One region of the Pseudomonas sp. LB3P93 genome, then DNA from elsewhere that is predicted to be linked to it. Evidence: predicted binding sites of a transcription regulator. Region 1 holds the regulator's gene; each other region holds the start of a gene.
The links. The regulator FliA, encoded in region 1, starts transcription of late flagellar genes. The targets are predictions, from matches to a motif close to CTAAAGTTTNNNNNNNNNNNGCCGNTAA.
Positions count from the first base shown of each region.

Region 2: the regulator FliA is predicted to act here: its motif matches at 3,037-3,064, upstream of ACYZT8_RS28955 (methyl-accepting chemotaxis protein).
Region 3: the regulator FliA is predicted to act here: its motif matches at 2,563-2,590, upstream of ACYZT8_RS01560 (methyl-accepting chemotaxis protein).

Region 1 covers NZ_CM142713.1:1,817,042-1,822,380, forward strand. Annotated here, with positions in the region: gene flhA (flagellar biosynthesis protein FlhA) at 1-781, shown strand, start outside; gene flhF (flagellar biosynthesis protein FlhF) at 793-2,127, shown strand; gene fleN (flagellar synthesis regulator FleN) at 2,244-3,074, shown strand; gene fliA (RNA polymerase sigma factor FliA) at 3,071-3,811, shown strand; gene ACYZT8_RS08050 (chemotaxis response regulator CheY) at 3,979-4,350, shown strand; gene ACYZT8_RS08055 (protein phosphatase CheZ) at 4,373-5,161, shown strand; gene ACYZT8_RS08060 (chemotaxis protein CheA) at 5,215-5,339, shown strand, end outside.
Region 2 covers NZ_CM142713.1:6,312,549-6,317,887, reverse strand. Annotated here, with positions in the region: gene ACYZT8_RS28970 (putative bifunctional diguanylate cyclase/phosphodiesterase) at 1-355, shown strand, start outside; gene ACYZT8_RS28965 (NorM family multidrug efflux MATE transporter) at 509-1,906, opposite strand; gene ACYZT8_RS28960 (LysR substrate-binding domain-containing protein) at 2,066-2,986, shown strand; gene ACYZT8_RS28955 (methyl-accepting chemotaxis protein) at 3,169-5,145, shown strand; gene ACYZT8_RS28950 (ABC transporter six-transmembrane domain-containing protein) at 5,262-5,339, opposite strand, start outside.
Region 3 covers NZ_CM142713.1:347,343-352,681, reverse strand. Annotated here, with positions in the region: gene ACYZT8_RS01585 (phosphoribosyl-ATP diphosphatase) at 1-140, shown strand, start outside; gene ACYZT8_RS01580 (twin-arginine translocase TatA/TatE family subunit) at 166-438, shown strand; gene tatB (Sec-independent protein translocase protein TatB) at 449-898, shown strand; gene tatC (twin-arginine translocase subunit TatC) at 895-1,689, shown strand; gene ACYZT8_RS01565 (16S rRNA (uracil(1498)-N(3))-methyltransferase) at 1,686-2,393, shown strand; gene ACYZT8_RS01560 (methyl-accepting chemotaxis protein) at 2,632-4,548, shown strand; gene ACYZT8_RS01555 (amino acid ABC transporter ATP-binding protein) at 4,706-5,339, opposite strand, start outside.

The sequences.
Region 1 (5,339 bases):
CCCGGGGCAGGTCTACGGTACGCTCAATGGCATAACCGCCAAAGATCCGGCTTTTGGCCTGGAGGCGGTCTGGATCGAAATCAGCCAGCGGGCCCAGGCGCAATCGCTCGGTTACACCGTGGTCGATGCCAGTACGGTTGTGGCCACTCACTTGAACCAGATTCTGTACAAGCACTCCAGCGAACTGATCGGTCACGAAGAAGTCCAGCAACTCATGCAATTGCTGGCCAAAAGCTCACCGAAACTGGCTGAAGAGCTGGTACCGGGTGTGGTGTCGCTGTCGCAACTGCTCAAGGTGTTGCAGGCTTTGTTGGCCGAACAGGTGCCAGTGCGGGACATTCGCAGCATCGCCGAAGCCATCGCCAACAATGCTGCCAAGAGTCAAGATACTGCCGCTCTGGTGGCCGCGGTACGCGTCGGCGTATCCCGCGCAATCGTCCAAAGCATTGTAGGGACTGACTCCGAGCTACCAGTTATCACTCTGGAGCCAAGGTTGGAACAGATATTGCTCAATAGTCTTCAGAAGGCAGGACAAGGCTCGGAAGAGGGCGTTCTGCTGGAGCCAAGCATGGCTGAGAAACTGCAGCGCTCGTTGATCGATGCGGCGCAGCGTCAGGAAATGCAAGGTCAACCGGTGATTCTGTTGGTGGCCGGTCCGGTTCGCGCGATGCTTTCGCGATTCGGCCGACTGGCAGTCCCGGGTTTGCATGTGTTGGCTTACCAGGAAATTCCTGACAACAAGCAAGTGACCATCGTTGCGACAGTAGGGCCCAACGGCTGAGGTAGTGGTTTATGCAAGTTAAGCGTTTTTTCGCCGCCGATATGCGTCAGGCCATGAAACTGGTTCGTGATGAGCTGGGCGCTGATGCCGCCATTATTGGCAACCGCCGGATCGCTGGTGGTGTCGAGCTGACGGCTGCGCTGGATTACAAACTGTCGGCGCTGGCCCCGCGTGTTCCGAACATGGAACTCGAGGATGAGCTGCGCAAGACCCAATCGCGGATCGTCACCGCCCAGGCCGAATTGAGCTTGCGTGGCGAAGGCGAAACCGAAGGCGACAAGACCACCAATCGCCAGCTGTTCGCCGGCCTGCCGTTGACCGCCGCCGAGCCGCTGATCGAGCCGACGTATGCCGAACCTCGTCGCTCCGCTCCAGCCCCGGCGCCAGCCGCTGGCGGCGTGGACCCGCGTGCATTTGACTCGATGCGTTTCGAACTCAACAGCCTGCGCGAACTGATGGAAGTGCAACTCGGCTCGCTGGCCTGGAATCAGCTGCAAGGCAGCCGTCCGGCCCAGGCCAACCTCTGGCGTCGCCTGCAACGCATCGGCCTGTCCGGCCCGTTGTCCCGCGACTTGCTGGCGATGATTACTGACATTGATGAACCCCGTCAGGCCTGGCGCATGTTGCTGGCGCACCTGGCGCGGATGATTGCCACACCGGAAGTCGAGCCACTGGAGGAGGGCGGGGTAATTGCCATGGTCGGCCCTGCCGGCATGGGCAAGACCACCACCTTGGCCAAGCTTGCGGCCCGCTACGTGCTTAAATATGGCGCGCAAAATATCGCGCTAGTGAGCATGGACAGCTACCGTATCGGTGCTCAGGAACAACTCAAGACCCTGGGCCGGATCCTAAACGTGTCGGTAACTCACGTGGATCCGGGGCAATCGCTGGTGCAGGCGCTGGATCCCTTGCTGCGCAAACGCGTGGTGCTGATCGATACCGCGGGCCTTCAGGCCAGCGATCCGGCACTGCGCATGCAGCTCGAAAGCCTGGCCGGACGTGGCATCAAGTCAAAAAATTATCTGGTGTTGGCAACCACCAGCCAGAAACAGGTTCTAACTGCCGCTTATCACAGTTACAAGCGCTGCGGGCTCGCTGGCTGCATCCTGACTAAACTGGATGAAACGGCAAGTCTGGGCGAGGTGTTAAGCCTGGCGATCAGTCATGAATTGCCGGTGGCCTACCTGACCGATGGCCCGCGGATTCCGGATGATTTGCATCTGCCGCGTCGTCATCAGTTGGTCAGTCGCGCCGTAAGCGTGCAAATGCAAGAAGAACCCAGCGAAGAAGCCATGGCTGACATGTTCGCTGATATTTACCACAGCCCGACCAAGCAGGTTGGCTGAGGTACTAATGAACAGTTTTTGTACCTACATCGATGGTCTGCCATGCATTGTTCAGTTGATGAACGCGCAGCCAGTAATGTGGCCTCCGTCTATGCAAGACAAGGTAAAGAAATAACATGGGCAGCATGCATCCCGTACAGGTGATCGCGGTGACCGGCGGCAAAGGTGGCGTCGGGAAGACTAACGTGTCAGTGAACTTGTCCCTGGCTCTAGCTGAGCTCGGCCGGCGCGTCATGCTGCTGGACGCCGATCTGGGGCTGGCGAACGTCGACGTCCTGTTGGGGCTGACACCCAAACGTACCCTGGCCGACGTGATCGAAGGCCGCTGTGAGCTGCGCGACGTTCTGTTGCAGGGCCCCGGCGGCATTCGCATCGTCCCGGCCGCGTCCGGCACACAGAGCATGGTTCATCTGAGCCCGGCCCAACACGCCGGCCTGATCCAGGCCTTCAGCGATATCGGCGACAACCTCGACGTATTGGTGATCGACACCGCTGCGGGTATTGGTGACTCGGTAGTCAGTTTCGTTCGCGCAGCGCAAGAAGTCTTGCTGGTGGTGTGCGACGAGCCGACCTCGATCACGGATGCCTACGCGCTGATCAAACTGCTGAACCGCGATTACGGCATGAACCGCTTCCGCGTCCTGGCCAACATGGCCCAGAGCCCGCAGGAAGGTCGCAACCTGTTCGCCAAGTTGACCAAGGTCACGGACCGCTTCCTCGACGTCGCCTTACAATACGTCGGTGCGGTGCCTTACGACGAAAGCGTGCGCAAGGCCGTGCAGAAGCAACGTGCAGTCTATGAAGCGTTCCCGCGTTCCAAGTGCGCCCTGGCGTTCAAGGCGATCGCGCAGAAGGTCGACACCTGGCCGCTGCCTGCCAACCCGCGTGGGCACCTGGAGTTTTTCGTCGAGCGCCTCGTGCAACAGACCGCAGGACCCGTCCTATGACAGCCAGTGGCTACAACCTCTACAAGAAGTCGGCACGTGACGCGCAGTACGAGCTGATCGAGCGTTACGCGCCACTGGTCAAACGCATTGCTTACCACTTGCTGGCGCGTCTGCCGGCCAGTGTCCAGGTTGAAGACCTGATCCAGGCCGGGATGATCGGCCTGCTAGAAGTATCGACCAAATACGACGCCAGCAAAGGCGCGAGTTTCGAGACGTACGCGGGCATTCGAATCCGCGGCGCGATGCTCGATGAAGTACGCAAGGGGGACTGGGCGCCACGTTCGGTTCACCGCAATACCCGCATGGTCAGCGACGCAATTCGCTCGATTGAAGCTAAAACCGGTCGTGACGCTAAAGATCATGAGGTTGCGGCCGAACTCCAATTGAGTCTCGACGATTATTACGGGATTTTGAACGACACCCTGGGCAGCCGGTTATTCAGTTTCGACGATCTGTTGCAGGACGGCGAACACGAAGGGCTGCACGAGGATGGCGCGAGTGCTCATCTTGAGCCGTCACGCGATCTGGAAGATGAACGCTTCCAGGCAGCGCTGGCGGACGCGATTGCCAATTTGCCGGAGCGTGAGCGACTGGTGTTGGCGCTGTACTACGACGAAGAGCTGAACCTCAAGGAAATCGGTGAGGTCCTGGGGGTCAGCGAATCTCGGGTCAGCCAGTTACACAGCCAGTGCGCGGCCCGTTTGCGGGGGCGTTTGGGGGAGTGGCGAGCGCGCTGAAGGCAGTGTGGGGACACTGCGAACGAGGCCGGTGTGGTGTTGAACTGCACCGGTCGCGATCTGTTGTGCTCCAGACAGTCATCGAGTGCATTGCCGGATTGATTGAAATGGCGCGTCCAGGTGCTGGGCGCGTTTAAGACTGCTTGGAGGTCGAATTGGACAAGAACATGAAAATCCTCATCGTTGATGACTTCTCAACGATGCGGCGGATCATAAAAAACCTGTTGCGTGACCTTGGGTTCACCAACACGGTCGAGGCCGACGATGGCACTACTGCCATTCCGGTTCTCAACAGCGGGAGCATCGACTTTCTGGTAACGGACTGGAACATGCCTGGCATGACCGGTATCGATCTGCTGCGTCACGTGCGCGCCGATGAAAAGCTCAAGCACTTGCCAGTGCTGATGGTGACTGCTGAAGCCAAGCGCGAGCAGATCATCGAAGCGGCCCAGGCCGGTGTAAACGGCTATGTGGTCAAACCCTTCACGGCCCAGGCGTTGAAAGAAAAAATCGAGAAGATTTTCGAACGCATCGGTTGATCCACTGCGCCACGGGGGAGCTATGGAGCATAAAGAATCTTCACTGGGCGATTTTGAATCGACCCTGAAAAAACACGCGGTCGAACTGGTCGAAAGCCTTGAAAAAGGCAGGTTCGGCGACGCTGTGCAACTGATCCATGAGCTCAATCAGACCCGTGACCGCGGCCTGTATCAGGAAGTGGGCAAGCTCACTCGCGAGCTGCATAGCGCGATCGTCAATTTCCAGATTGACCCGAACATGCCGCAAGCCGAGGAAGTGTCCCAGATCACGGACGCCACCGAGCGCCTGGGGTATGTGGTCAAGCTGACCGAGGCCGCTGCCAACCGCACCATGGACCTGGTGGAGAATTCCACACCGCTGGTCAACAGCCTGAGCGAAGAAGCCCAGGCGTTGAGCACGGATTGGGGGCGGTTCATGCGTCGCGAAGTCGGGGCTGAAGAGTTCCGCGAACTGGCTCGGCGCGTCGACGGTTTCCTGACACGCAGCAGCGAAGACAATCGCACGGTGTCGAGCAACCTCAACGACATTCTGCTGGCCCAGGATTACCAGGACCTCACCGGTCAGGTGATCAAGCGCGTGACCCAATTGGTCACCGAAGTTGAAAGCAACCTGCTCAAGCTCGTGCTCATGGCCAGTCAGGTAGACCGCTTTGCGGGTATCGAACATGACCGTGATGCGATGCTCGCTGAAAAAGATCCGCAAAAACATCTCTCTCAGGGTGAAGGTCCGCAGATTCATGCCGATAAAAGAGAAGACGTTGTGTCCGGTCAGGACGATGTGGACGATTTGTTATCCAGCCTAGGATTTTAGAGTTTTAGCATTTTAGGTTTTTTAGGTTTTTAGACCTCAGGAGCACCCCCTTAATGAGCTTCGGCGCCGATGAAGAGATCCTTCAGGATTTCCTGGTTGAGGCCGGCGAGATTCTAGAGCAACTGTCCGAACAGCTGGTCGAGCTTGAAAGCCGACCGGATGATGCGGATTTGCTCAA
Region 2 (5,339 bases), 2.2 Mb from region 1:
GCGCCTGGGCGTGCGCTTCTCGCTGGATGACTTCGGCACCGGGTTCTCATCTTTCGTACACCTCAACAGCCTGCCGATTGCCTTGCTGAAGGTCGACAAGAGCTTTGTCGGCGGCATGGAGGAGCGTGAAGAGAACCGCAAACTGGTCCACGCCATGATCAACCTGGCGCACAACCTCAATCTTGAAGTGGTTGCCGAAGGCGTGGAGACGGCGGAACAACTGGATTTGTTGCGCGGGTTTGGTTGCGATCAGGTGCAGGGGTATTTGATCAGCAAGCCGTTGCCGTTGGCTGAGCTGGTTGAGTATCTGACCTTCGGAAGCAGCCAGCAGCCCGCCCTGGAAGTCGTGGTCTAAACACGGACAAAAATGTGGGAGCTTTTGTGGCGAGGGAGCTTGCTCCCGCTGGGTCGCGAAGCGGCCCCAAACGCTTTGCGACTGCTTCGCCCGGGCGCGGATCGGCCGGCGGGAGCAAGCTCCCTCGCCACACAAGCTCCCCCACAGGGAATCTCAGTCTGGCTGCGCGATTTGGAAACTGGCTCCTGACAACGGCTCCCGCCGAATCATCCGCTTCATCTTCCACTCAAACGCCAGCGTCAAACTCACTGCCGCACACGCCAGCCCCAGCGCCAATCCCCACCAGACGCCCGTTGGCCCCCAGTTCAAGTTGAACGCCATCCACCACGCGGCCGGTGCACCGATCAGCCAATAGCAACCCAGCCCGACCAGGAACGTGGTCTTGGCGTCCTTGAGCCCGCGAATGCAGCCCATGGCGATGGTTTGCGTGCCGTCGAACAGCTCGAACCACGCCGCCACCGCCAGCAGGCTCACAGCCAGATTGATGACGTCCCGGAATGCCGGGTCGTTGTGGTCCAGGAACAAGCCGATCAACTGATTCGGCAGGAACCAGAAGACCATGGCAAAGCTCAGCATCGACGCCGCGCCGAAGACGATCCCGACCCGTCCGGCCAGACGCGCATCCAGCAACTGCCCGGCGCCGTAATGCTGGCCGATGCGCATGGTGATCGCGTAAGACAGCCCCGCGGGGATCATGAACGCCACCGAAACAATCTGCAGGGCGATCTGGTGCGCCGCCAGTTGCGTACTGCCCATGGTGCCCATGCACAGCGCGGCGAACGCAAACAACCCGACTTCCACCGCGTAGGTGCCACCGATAGGTAAGCCGAGGCGCCACAGCTCTTTCAGATACTGCCGGTTTGGCCGCGACAGACCCTGGCGCAACGGATAAGCGTCGTAAGCCGGATGCCGACGGATGTGCAGCGCCAGCGCCACGGCCATCAGGTTGGCGACAATCGCGGTGACCAGCCCGATGCCCACCAGGCCCATTTTCGGCAGGCCGAACATCCCGGTGATCAACGCATAGTTGAGCAGGAAGTTGGCCACGGTGCCGCCGAGGCTGATGACCATCACCGGCGTCGCCCGGCCGATGGCGCTGGTGAAACCGCGCAGGGCCATGAAGCTCAGGTAGCCGGGCAGGGCGAACGGCAGGATCAGCAGAAACTGCCCGGCCGCGTGAACGTTGGTTTCGGTCTGGCCAAACAGCAGCAGCACCGGTTTGAGGTTCCACAGCAGCAGACCGGCCACCAACGCCATCAACCACGCCAGCCACAATCCGGCCTGGGTCAGTCGCGCGGCGCCAACGATGTCGCCCGCGCCCTGACGGATCGCCACCAGGGTGCCGACCGCCGCGATCACGCCGATGCAGAAGATCGACACGAACGAGTAAGTCGCCGCGCCCAGGCCGCCACCGGCCAGCGCTTCCGGGCTCAGGCGCGCCATCATCAAGGTGTCGGTGAGGACCATCAGCATGTGCGCCAACTGCGAGGCAATCAACGGCCCCGCCAGCCGCAGGATGGCCCAGAGTTCGGTACGTGCTGGATGCTGCATGGTCATCACGCCTCGATTATCAAAGTAAACAGGAAAGAGCCGATTCTCGGCGCTCTGCGGGGTTTTCACAAAGGGATAAAAAGGATGGGTGGCATGAGTCAGACTCATGCTGACAAGTTTCTGCTAACGTGGCGTAACCGCGCTATAGGAGCTTTCCGAATGTCCCGTCGTCTTCCTCCCTTGTATGCCCTGCGCGCATTCGAAGCGGCGGCGCGGCATAGCTCGTTTACCCGCGCCGCGGAAGAATTGTCGATCACCCAAAGCGCGGTCAGTCGACACATTCGTACGCTCGAGGAGCATTTTGCCTGCCGGTTGTTTCATCGCAGCGGGCGCAACTTGCAACTGACCGAGTCCGCGCGGCTGATCCTGCCCGGCATTCGTGAAGGTTTTACCGCGCTTGAACGTGCCTGCAATACCTTGCGTGCCGAAGACGACATCCTGCGCATGAAGGCCCCGTCGACGTTGACCATGCGCTGGCTGTTGGCGCGCCTGAGTCGCTTCCGGCACTTGCAACCGGGTAACGAAGTGCAATTGACCAGCGCCTGGATGGACATCGACACGGTGGACTTCAACCACGAGCCCTTCGACTGCGCCGTCATCCTCAGCACCGGGAATTTTCCACCGGACTGGGAGGCCACACTGCTGTTCCCGGAGGAATTGATTCCGGTCGGTGCGCCGAACCTGATGGACGATCAACCGTGGGATGTCGCACGTCTGGCCAGCACTGAACTGCTGCATCCCGCACCGGACCGGCGTGACTGGCGCACTTGGCTGCAACGCATGGGCCTGGCCGATCAGGTGTCGCTCAAGGGCGGGCAAGTGTTCGACACGCTGGAGCTGGGCATGATTGCTGCGGCGCGGGGCTACGGCGTATCCATGGGTGATTTGCTGATGGTGGCGGAGGATGTCGCTCAGGGTCGTCTGAGTTTGCCGTGGCCGACGGCTGTCGCCAGTGGCGAGAATTATTACCTCGTCTGGCCGAAAACCCGTCCTGGAGGTGAACGTTTGCGCAGGCTCAGCGATTTCCTCCAAGGCGAGGTCCGGGCCATGGATTTACCGGATGTCGAGCGTTTGAGCTGAATCGATAGAGCCCCTGCAATAGAGGCCTTGCGCCATATCCTGGCTAATTACTCAAGTATTCAGGTTTGCCGCCGAAAATCTGCAGGTGGAACCTTCGTGCAGGTTCGCCGTAATTCCCATTTGAATTTTTGCCGAGTGCGCATCGTGATCAGGATGATCCGGTCACTGGGCCAGGAGCTGTCATGTCTCAACCTCGTGCCCGGATCGCCTCACAGCTTGGTCTTGCGCTTGCCGTGATACTGGCGATTGTCATCACTGGCAGTACCGTGTTCGCCCTGCGTTCGCTGGACACCGCCAACCTCGCCACCCGCGAAGAGCACCTGGCGAGTGAAGCCCGGTTGCTGGCCGATCAGTTGAGCACCTTTCACGGCACGTTGCGTGAGAGCACCCAGCGCTTGGCCGGTTTGTTCGAGAAGCGCTTCAGCGCGGGTCTGAGCGTGCACCCGGGCGAGCCGGTTGCCGTGGCGGGCACCCAGACCCCTGGCCTGCACCTGGGCAGCGAAGTGTTGAACAACAACTTCAAGGAAGTCGACGAATTCAAGCAAATGACGGCGGGCGTCGCGACCGTGTTCGTGCGTAGTGGCGAAGACTTCGTTCGGGTCAGTACCTCCCTGACCAAGCAGGACGGCAATCGGGCCATCGGCACTTTGCTGGATCACGCTAACCCGGCCTATGCGCGCTTGATGGCGGGGCAGAGCTACGTCGGTCGCGCCTTGCTGTTCGACCGCTCCTACATGACGCAATACACGCCCGTGCGCGACAGCAGCGGCAAGGTGATTGCCGTGCTGTTCGTAGGATTCGATTACACCGATGCGCAGAACGCGCAGTTCGAAAACCTCAAGCGCTTCCGTATCGGCCAGACCGGCTCGCTGGCGTTGCTCGATGAGCAGAAAAAGTGGCTGGTGCCGATCGCGGGTGTGCAAGCGCTGGATCAGGCAGTGCCGGCCATCGTTGATCTGGCAAAAAAACCGGGCAAGGGTGATTTCTGGAGCGACAAGTCCGAAGACTTCTACAGCGTGGCGGTGCCGTTTGAAGGCGGCCCGTGGTCGGTCGTGGCGAGCATGCCGCAGGACGAAATCAGCGCCGTGACCTGGAGTGTCGGCATTCAATTGGCGATTGGCAGTCTGCTGGCGATGTTGATCGCAGTCGGCTCGGCGGTCTGGTTGCTGCGCAGCAAACTTGCGCCACTGGGTGATCTGGTGCGTCAGGCAGAAGCCTTGGGCGCCGGTGATTTGAGCGTGCGCCTGAACGTGTCGAGCAATGACGAAATCGGTCAGCTCGCCCGTGCCTTCAACCAGATGAGCCAGGCCTTGTCGACCATGGTCGAGCACATCCGCAAGGCCTCGGGCGAGGTCAACAGCCGTGCACAGGCGTTGTCCGGCCTGTCCGGTGGTGCCTATGAAGGGATGGAGCAGCAGTCCGGCGAAATCACCAGCATGGCCGGCGCCGTGGAAGAGTTCAGCGCGACGTCGCTGAACATTGCCGACAACATGGGCAGCACCCAGCGTCTGGCGCAGGAAAACGCACAACAAACGCAGATCGGTCGTACGTCGATGGACGAAGCGTCCTCGTCGCTGGAGCAAATCGCCGGCGCGTTGAACAGCACAGCAACAGTCATCAACACTTTGGGTCAGCGCTCCCAGGAAATCGGCGGCATCGTCGGGGTGATTACCTCGATTGCCGATCAAACCAACCTGCTAGCGCTAAACGCGGCCATCGAAGCCGCCCGTGCCGGTGAGCAGGGCCGTGGTTTTGCGGTGGTGGCCGACGAGGTGCGCAACCTGGCTTCGCGCACGCGTCAGGCCACGGATGAAATTTCCGGGATGATTCAAAGCATCCAGCAGGAAACCGGCAACGCCATCAGCACCATGGAACAAGGCAATGTGCTGATGCAGGAAGGCCTGTCACGGAACGCCAATGTGGCCTCGGCCCTGGCGCGGATCGATGAGCAGAGCCGTTCGGCGGGGCAGCAATTCGCGGCGATCACCACCGCGACTCAGGAGCAGAGCAGCACCGCGACGTTGCTCAGCAGCAACCTGCAAAGCATTGCGCTGGCGAACAGTGAGCAGCGCGAAGTGGTGTCGAACCTGGCCGTGACTGCCAAAGAGCTGGAGAAGCTGGCGGCGGACTTGCGTCATGAGGTTGACCGGTTTCGTTGAGTCGCCTCTGAAATAGCTATCGCGGGCAAGCCCGCTCCCACAGGGTATATGTCGTTTCACTCTCTCGTGAACGACTCAAATCCTGTGGGAGCGGGCTTGCCCGCGATGGCAGCACCTCAATTTTCAGATTTATCCCCAAGCCCCGGATCAACCCGCTTGCCGATATCCTTCAACCGCGCCAACTGATCCACCAT
Region 3 (5,339 bases), 1.5 Mb from region 1:
ACGAGACCGCCGATCTGTGGTTCCACAGCATGGTCATGCTCGCCCAACTGGGGCAGCATCCACAGGCTGTACTCGATGAACTGGACCGTCGTTTCGGTCTGTCCGGACACGCCGAGAAAGCCTCGCGCCCGTCCGCCTGAACAACTATTAGAGAGGAGCAGCAACATGGGTATTTTTGACTGGAAACACTGGATCGTCATTTTGGTTGTTGTCGTTTTGGTGTTCGGCACCAAGAAACTGAAAAACCTCGGCACTGACGTGGGCGAGTCGATCAAGGGCTTCAAGAAAGCCATGAACGACGACGAAAAACCGGCCGATCCGACTGTTACTCCAGCACAGCCGGTGCCACCGGTTCAGCCACAGCAGTCCGTGAATCAGCCGCACACCATCGACGTGCAGGCGCAAAAAGTCGAAGAGCCGATCCGCAAAGACGTGTGAGCACTGACTAATGTTTGGTATCAGCTTCTCTGAACTGCTGCTCGTCGGCCTCGTCGCCCTGCTGGTGCTGGGTCCCGAGCGTCTGCCGGGTGCTGCGCGCACCGCCGGCCTGTGGGTCGGTCGTCTGAAGCGCAGCTTCAACGCGATCAAACAGGAAGTTGAACGTGAAATCGGTGCCGACGAGATTCGTCGGCAACTGCACAACGAGCACATTCTGTCGCTGGAACAGGAGGCGCGGAAGATCTTCACGCCAACCCAGCAGGAAGCCACACCGGTTCAGCCGGTTGAGCCGGTCGCGGAGCAGACGATTCATGCTCCTGGCGTCGTGCCTGCACCCGTTGTAGCAGCCACCGAGTCTGCGCCCGTTGTTGCAACGCCACCGGTTGAACCTGCCACGCCTGCGGCTGCGCCTGTTGTGCCGGCCCCTCATGACCCAACACTGCCGCCGCGAGCCCCATGAGCGATCTTCCTGAAAATGACCAGCACATGCCGCTGGTTTCGCACCTCACCGAGTTGCGTACCCGCCTGCTGCGTTGCGTAGCGGCGATCTTCATCATCTTCGCCGGGCTGTTCGCCTTCACCCAGCAGATCTACACCTTCGTCTCCACGCCACTGCGCCAGTATCTGCCCGTGGGCGCTACGATGATCGCCACTGACGTGTCGTCGCCGTTCCTGACGCCGCTGAAACTGACGATGATGGTGTCGCTGTTCCTGGCGATCCCGGTGATCCTGCATCAGATCTGGGGCTTCATTGCGCCAGGCCTGTACAAGCACGAGAAGCGCATCGCAGTACCGTTGCTGGTGTCCAGCATCATGCTGTTCTACGCCGGCATGGCGTTCGCCTATTACCTGGTGTTCCCGCTGATCTTCAAATTCTTCGCCGCTGCCACCCCGGCCGGCGTGGAAATGATGACCGATATCAGCAGCTACCTCGACTTCGTCATGACGCTGTTCTTCGCCTTCGGCGTGGCGTTCGAGATCCCGGTAGCCGTGGTGCTGCTGGTGTGGATCGGCGTGGTCGACGTCAAATACCTGAAGAAAATCCGCCCGTACGTGATCATCGGCTGCTTCGTGGTCGGCATGATCCTGACACCGCCGGACATCTTCTCGCAGACACTGTTGGCGGTGCCGATGTGGCTGCTGTTCGAGATCGGCATCCTGTTCGGCGGCCTGATCAGCAAGCGCGGCGAACACCCGGACGACCAGCCGGCTGACGATCACAACGACCAGCCGCCAGCGACCCAGCCGTGAACCTGCTGCTCCTCATCGAGGCCGACTTCATTGCGGCCGACCGGGTGATCCTGCGTGATCGCCGGTTGACGCACATGCAGGAAGTTCATCGCTCCGTCGTCGGCGACAGCATGCGCGTCGGGCGTATCGGCGGGCTGATGGGCTCAGCCGAAGTGCTGCGTCTGGACGCCGACGAAGCCGAACTGCGCGTCACCCTCGACCAGCCGCCACCGACCAAGCTGCCACTGACGCTGGTGTTGGCCCTGCCACGGCCGAAAATGCTGCGCAGGGTGTTTCAGACCGTGGCGGCCATGGGTGTGCCACGAATCATTCTGGTAAACAGCTATCGCGTCGAGAAGAGCTTCTGGCAAACGCCGTTTCTGGAGCCCGAGGCGATTCGCGAGCAGTTGATTCTCGGCCTCGAACAGGCCCGGGACAGCGTGCTGCCGGAAATCGTCATTGAGAAACGCTTCAAGCCGTTCGTCGAAGACCGTCTGCCGGCGATCACTGACGGCACCCTCGGCCTCGTCGGCCACCCCGGCAACTACCCGCCCTGCCCTCGTGGCCTGAACGAACCGGTAACCCTGGCCATCGGCCCCGAAGGCGGCTGGATTCCTTACGAAATCGACCTGCTGGGCAAGGCCGGCCTGCAACCTGTACAACTCGGCGAGCGCATCCTGCGGGTCGAAACCGCCGTCACCGCGCTGCTCGCCCGACTCTTCTAATCCCAAACACGGTCCACTGTGGCGAGGGAGCTTGCTCCCGCTTGGGCGCGCAGCGGCCACCGCTTTTATCCAGCCAGACCGTATCCATCGGTTTACGACTGCTCCGCAGCCGAACGGGAGCAAGCTCCCTCGCCACAGGGATTTACTCGACCCGAATACCGCGTTACGGCTACAGATTCCCGGCCACCTGCCGATACAGTCTCCATAAAACCAATTAGTGGTCCGAGGGAGTAGCAGCATGTACCGTTGGCTAGCCGAGAATCTGGGAAACGTAAGCGTCAATCGCAAACTGGGGATCGGCTTCGGTCTGGTGCTGCTGCTGACATTGCTGATCACTTTTACAGGCTGGACCGGCCTGACAGGTGTGATGAGCCGTGGTGACAAGCTCGGGTTCATTGCCAGCGTCAATGAGCTGACCAAAGACCTGCGGCTGGCCCGCATGGACTACGATATGCGCCGTGGCGAACAAGGCCCGGGCGCCGTCAACGACATGCTCGCCAAACTCGACGCCGGCCTGCAAACCGCTCGCACACTGATCGAGCAACCTTCTGACGTGGCGATGATTGATCAACAACTGGCCGCTGTCAGCGAGTACAAAAAAGCGTTCACCGCCATGACCCAGGCCGGCGCCAATCGCGAGGACGCCCGCAGCAAACTCGGTGCTACCGCCGACAACGCCGTGGCCCGCGTCGCTGAAGTCGAAAAATCCATGCTACAAGGCGACAGCGTCGCCGACTTCAACAGCGTGATCGACTTGAGCAAGCTGATTCAGCAAGCGCGCTTCCAGGTCCGCGGCTACACCTACAGCGGCAAGACCGAGGCCGAGCAACCGGCGCTGGACGCTATCGACAACGCCCTGAAGAACCTCGAAGGCCTGCCGTCCAGACTGCCGGAGCAGCACATCGCCAACCTGCAACAGGCAACCGACTCACTAAAAGCCTACCGCGCCGCCGTCAGCCAGTTCCGCGACTCTCAAGTTGCCAGCGCCGCCGCCCTCAAGCGCATGGCCGAGCAAGGCGAAATCCTGCTCGACGTCAGCAAAAAACTCACCGTGTCGCAAACCATCGTCCGGGACACTGACGCTGCGCACGCCAAGAACCTGCTGCTGATGGCCACCGTTCTCGCCTTGGCGTTTGGTTTGCTGGCGGCCTGGGCGATCACTCGCCAGATCGTGATCCCGTTGAACCAGACCCTCAAAGTGGCCGAGCGCGTAGCGGCCGGCGACCTGACGCAAAACCTTGTTTCCGAACGTCGCGACGAACTCGGCCAGCTCCAGCGCGCCATGCAGAGCATGACCCTGGGCCTGCGCGAACTGATCGGCGGCATCAGCGATGGCGTCACGCAAATCGCCAGCGCCGCCGAAGAGTTGTCGGCCGTCACCGAGCAAACCAGCGCCGGGGTCAACAGCCAGAAGGTCGAGACCGACCAGGTGGCCACCGCGATGAACGAAATGACCGCCACCGTGCAGGAAGTCGCGCGTAACGCCGAAGAAGCCTCTGAAGCCGCCGTCGCCGCCGATCAACAGGCCCGCGAAGGCGACAAAGTGGTCGGCGAAGCCATCGCCCAGATCGAGCGCCTGGCCCTCGAAGTCGGCAACTCCACCGCAGCCATGGGCGATCTCAAACGCGAGAGCGACAAGATCGGCAGCGTGCTCGACGTGATCAAATCCGTGGCCCAGCAAACCAACCTGTTGGCGCTTAACGCCGCGATTGAAGCCGCCCGTGCCGGCGAGGCCGGACGTGGTTTCGCGGTAGTCGCCGACGAAGTCCGCAGCCTGGCCCAGCGCACCCAGAAGTCCACCGAAGAAATCGAAGAGCTGATCGTCGGCCTGCAAACCGGCACCCAGCAAGTGGCAACCATCATGGACAACAGCCGCAGCCTGACCGACAGCAGCGTTGAGCTGACCCGCCGCGCCGGCAGCTCGCTGGAAAGCATCACCCGTACCGTGTCGGCGATTCAGTCGATGAACCAGCAGATCGCCGCCGCTGCCGAGCAGCAAACCGCAGTAGCCGAAGAGATCAACCGTAGCGTGCTGAACGTGCGCGACGTGTCCGAGCAGACCTCGGCAGCCAGTGAAGAGACCGCGGCGTCCAGCATTGAGCTGGCGCGGTTGGGGACGCATCTGCAGATGCTGGTGGGCAGGTTCAAGGTTTGAGGTGATCCGAATACCTCGGGATAGCGCAACACCGAGGTGACGCATTCGCGGGCAAGCCCGCTCCCACAGGATTCAGCGGTGTGGCGCAAATAGCATTAACACCGAAAATACTGTGGGAGCGGGCTTGCCCGCGAAGGCGTCAGTACAGACGCTGAAGTTAGAGAACCTGGCGCAAGAATGCCTGCGCCCGCGGATCTTTCGGTGCATCGAAGAACTCGGCCGGCGAGGCATCTTCCAGCAATTTGCCGTGATCAAAGAACAACACCCGATCCGCCACTTCCCGCGCAAAGCCCATTTCGTGGGTGACGCAGACCATGGTCATACCTTCCACAGCCAGGGTTTTCATCACGTCCAGCACTTCGCCGACCATTTCCGGATCGAGCGCCGAAGTCGGCTCATCGAACAGCATGACCTTGGGTTCCATGGCCAATGCCCGGGCAATGGCGACACGCTGTTGCTGACCGCCGGACAGGCGCGATGGAAACTCGTTGGCCTTCTGCGCAATGCCGACCTTCACCAACAACGCCAACGCCTTGGCCTCGCGCTCTTTCTTGCCGCGCTTACGCACGACTTTCTGGGCCAGGCAGAGGTTTTCCAGCACGGTCATGTGCGGGAACAGGTTGAAATGCTGGAACACCATGCCGACTTCGCGGCGGTAGGCATTCACGTCGGTTTTCGGATCGGCCAGTTGCAGGCCGTCGATGCTCACCGAGCCCGAGTCGAATTCTTCCAGGCCGTTGAGGCAGCGCAGGAAGGTCGACTTGCCGGAACCGGACGGGCCGATCACCACC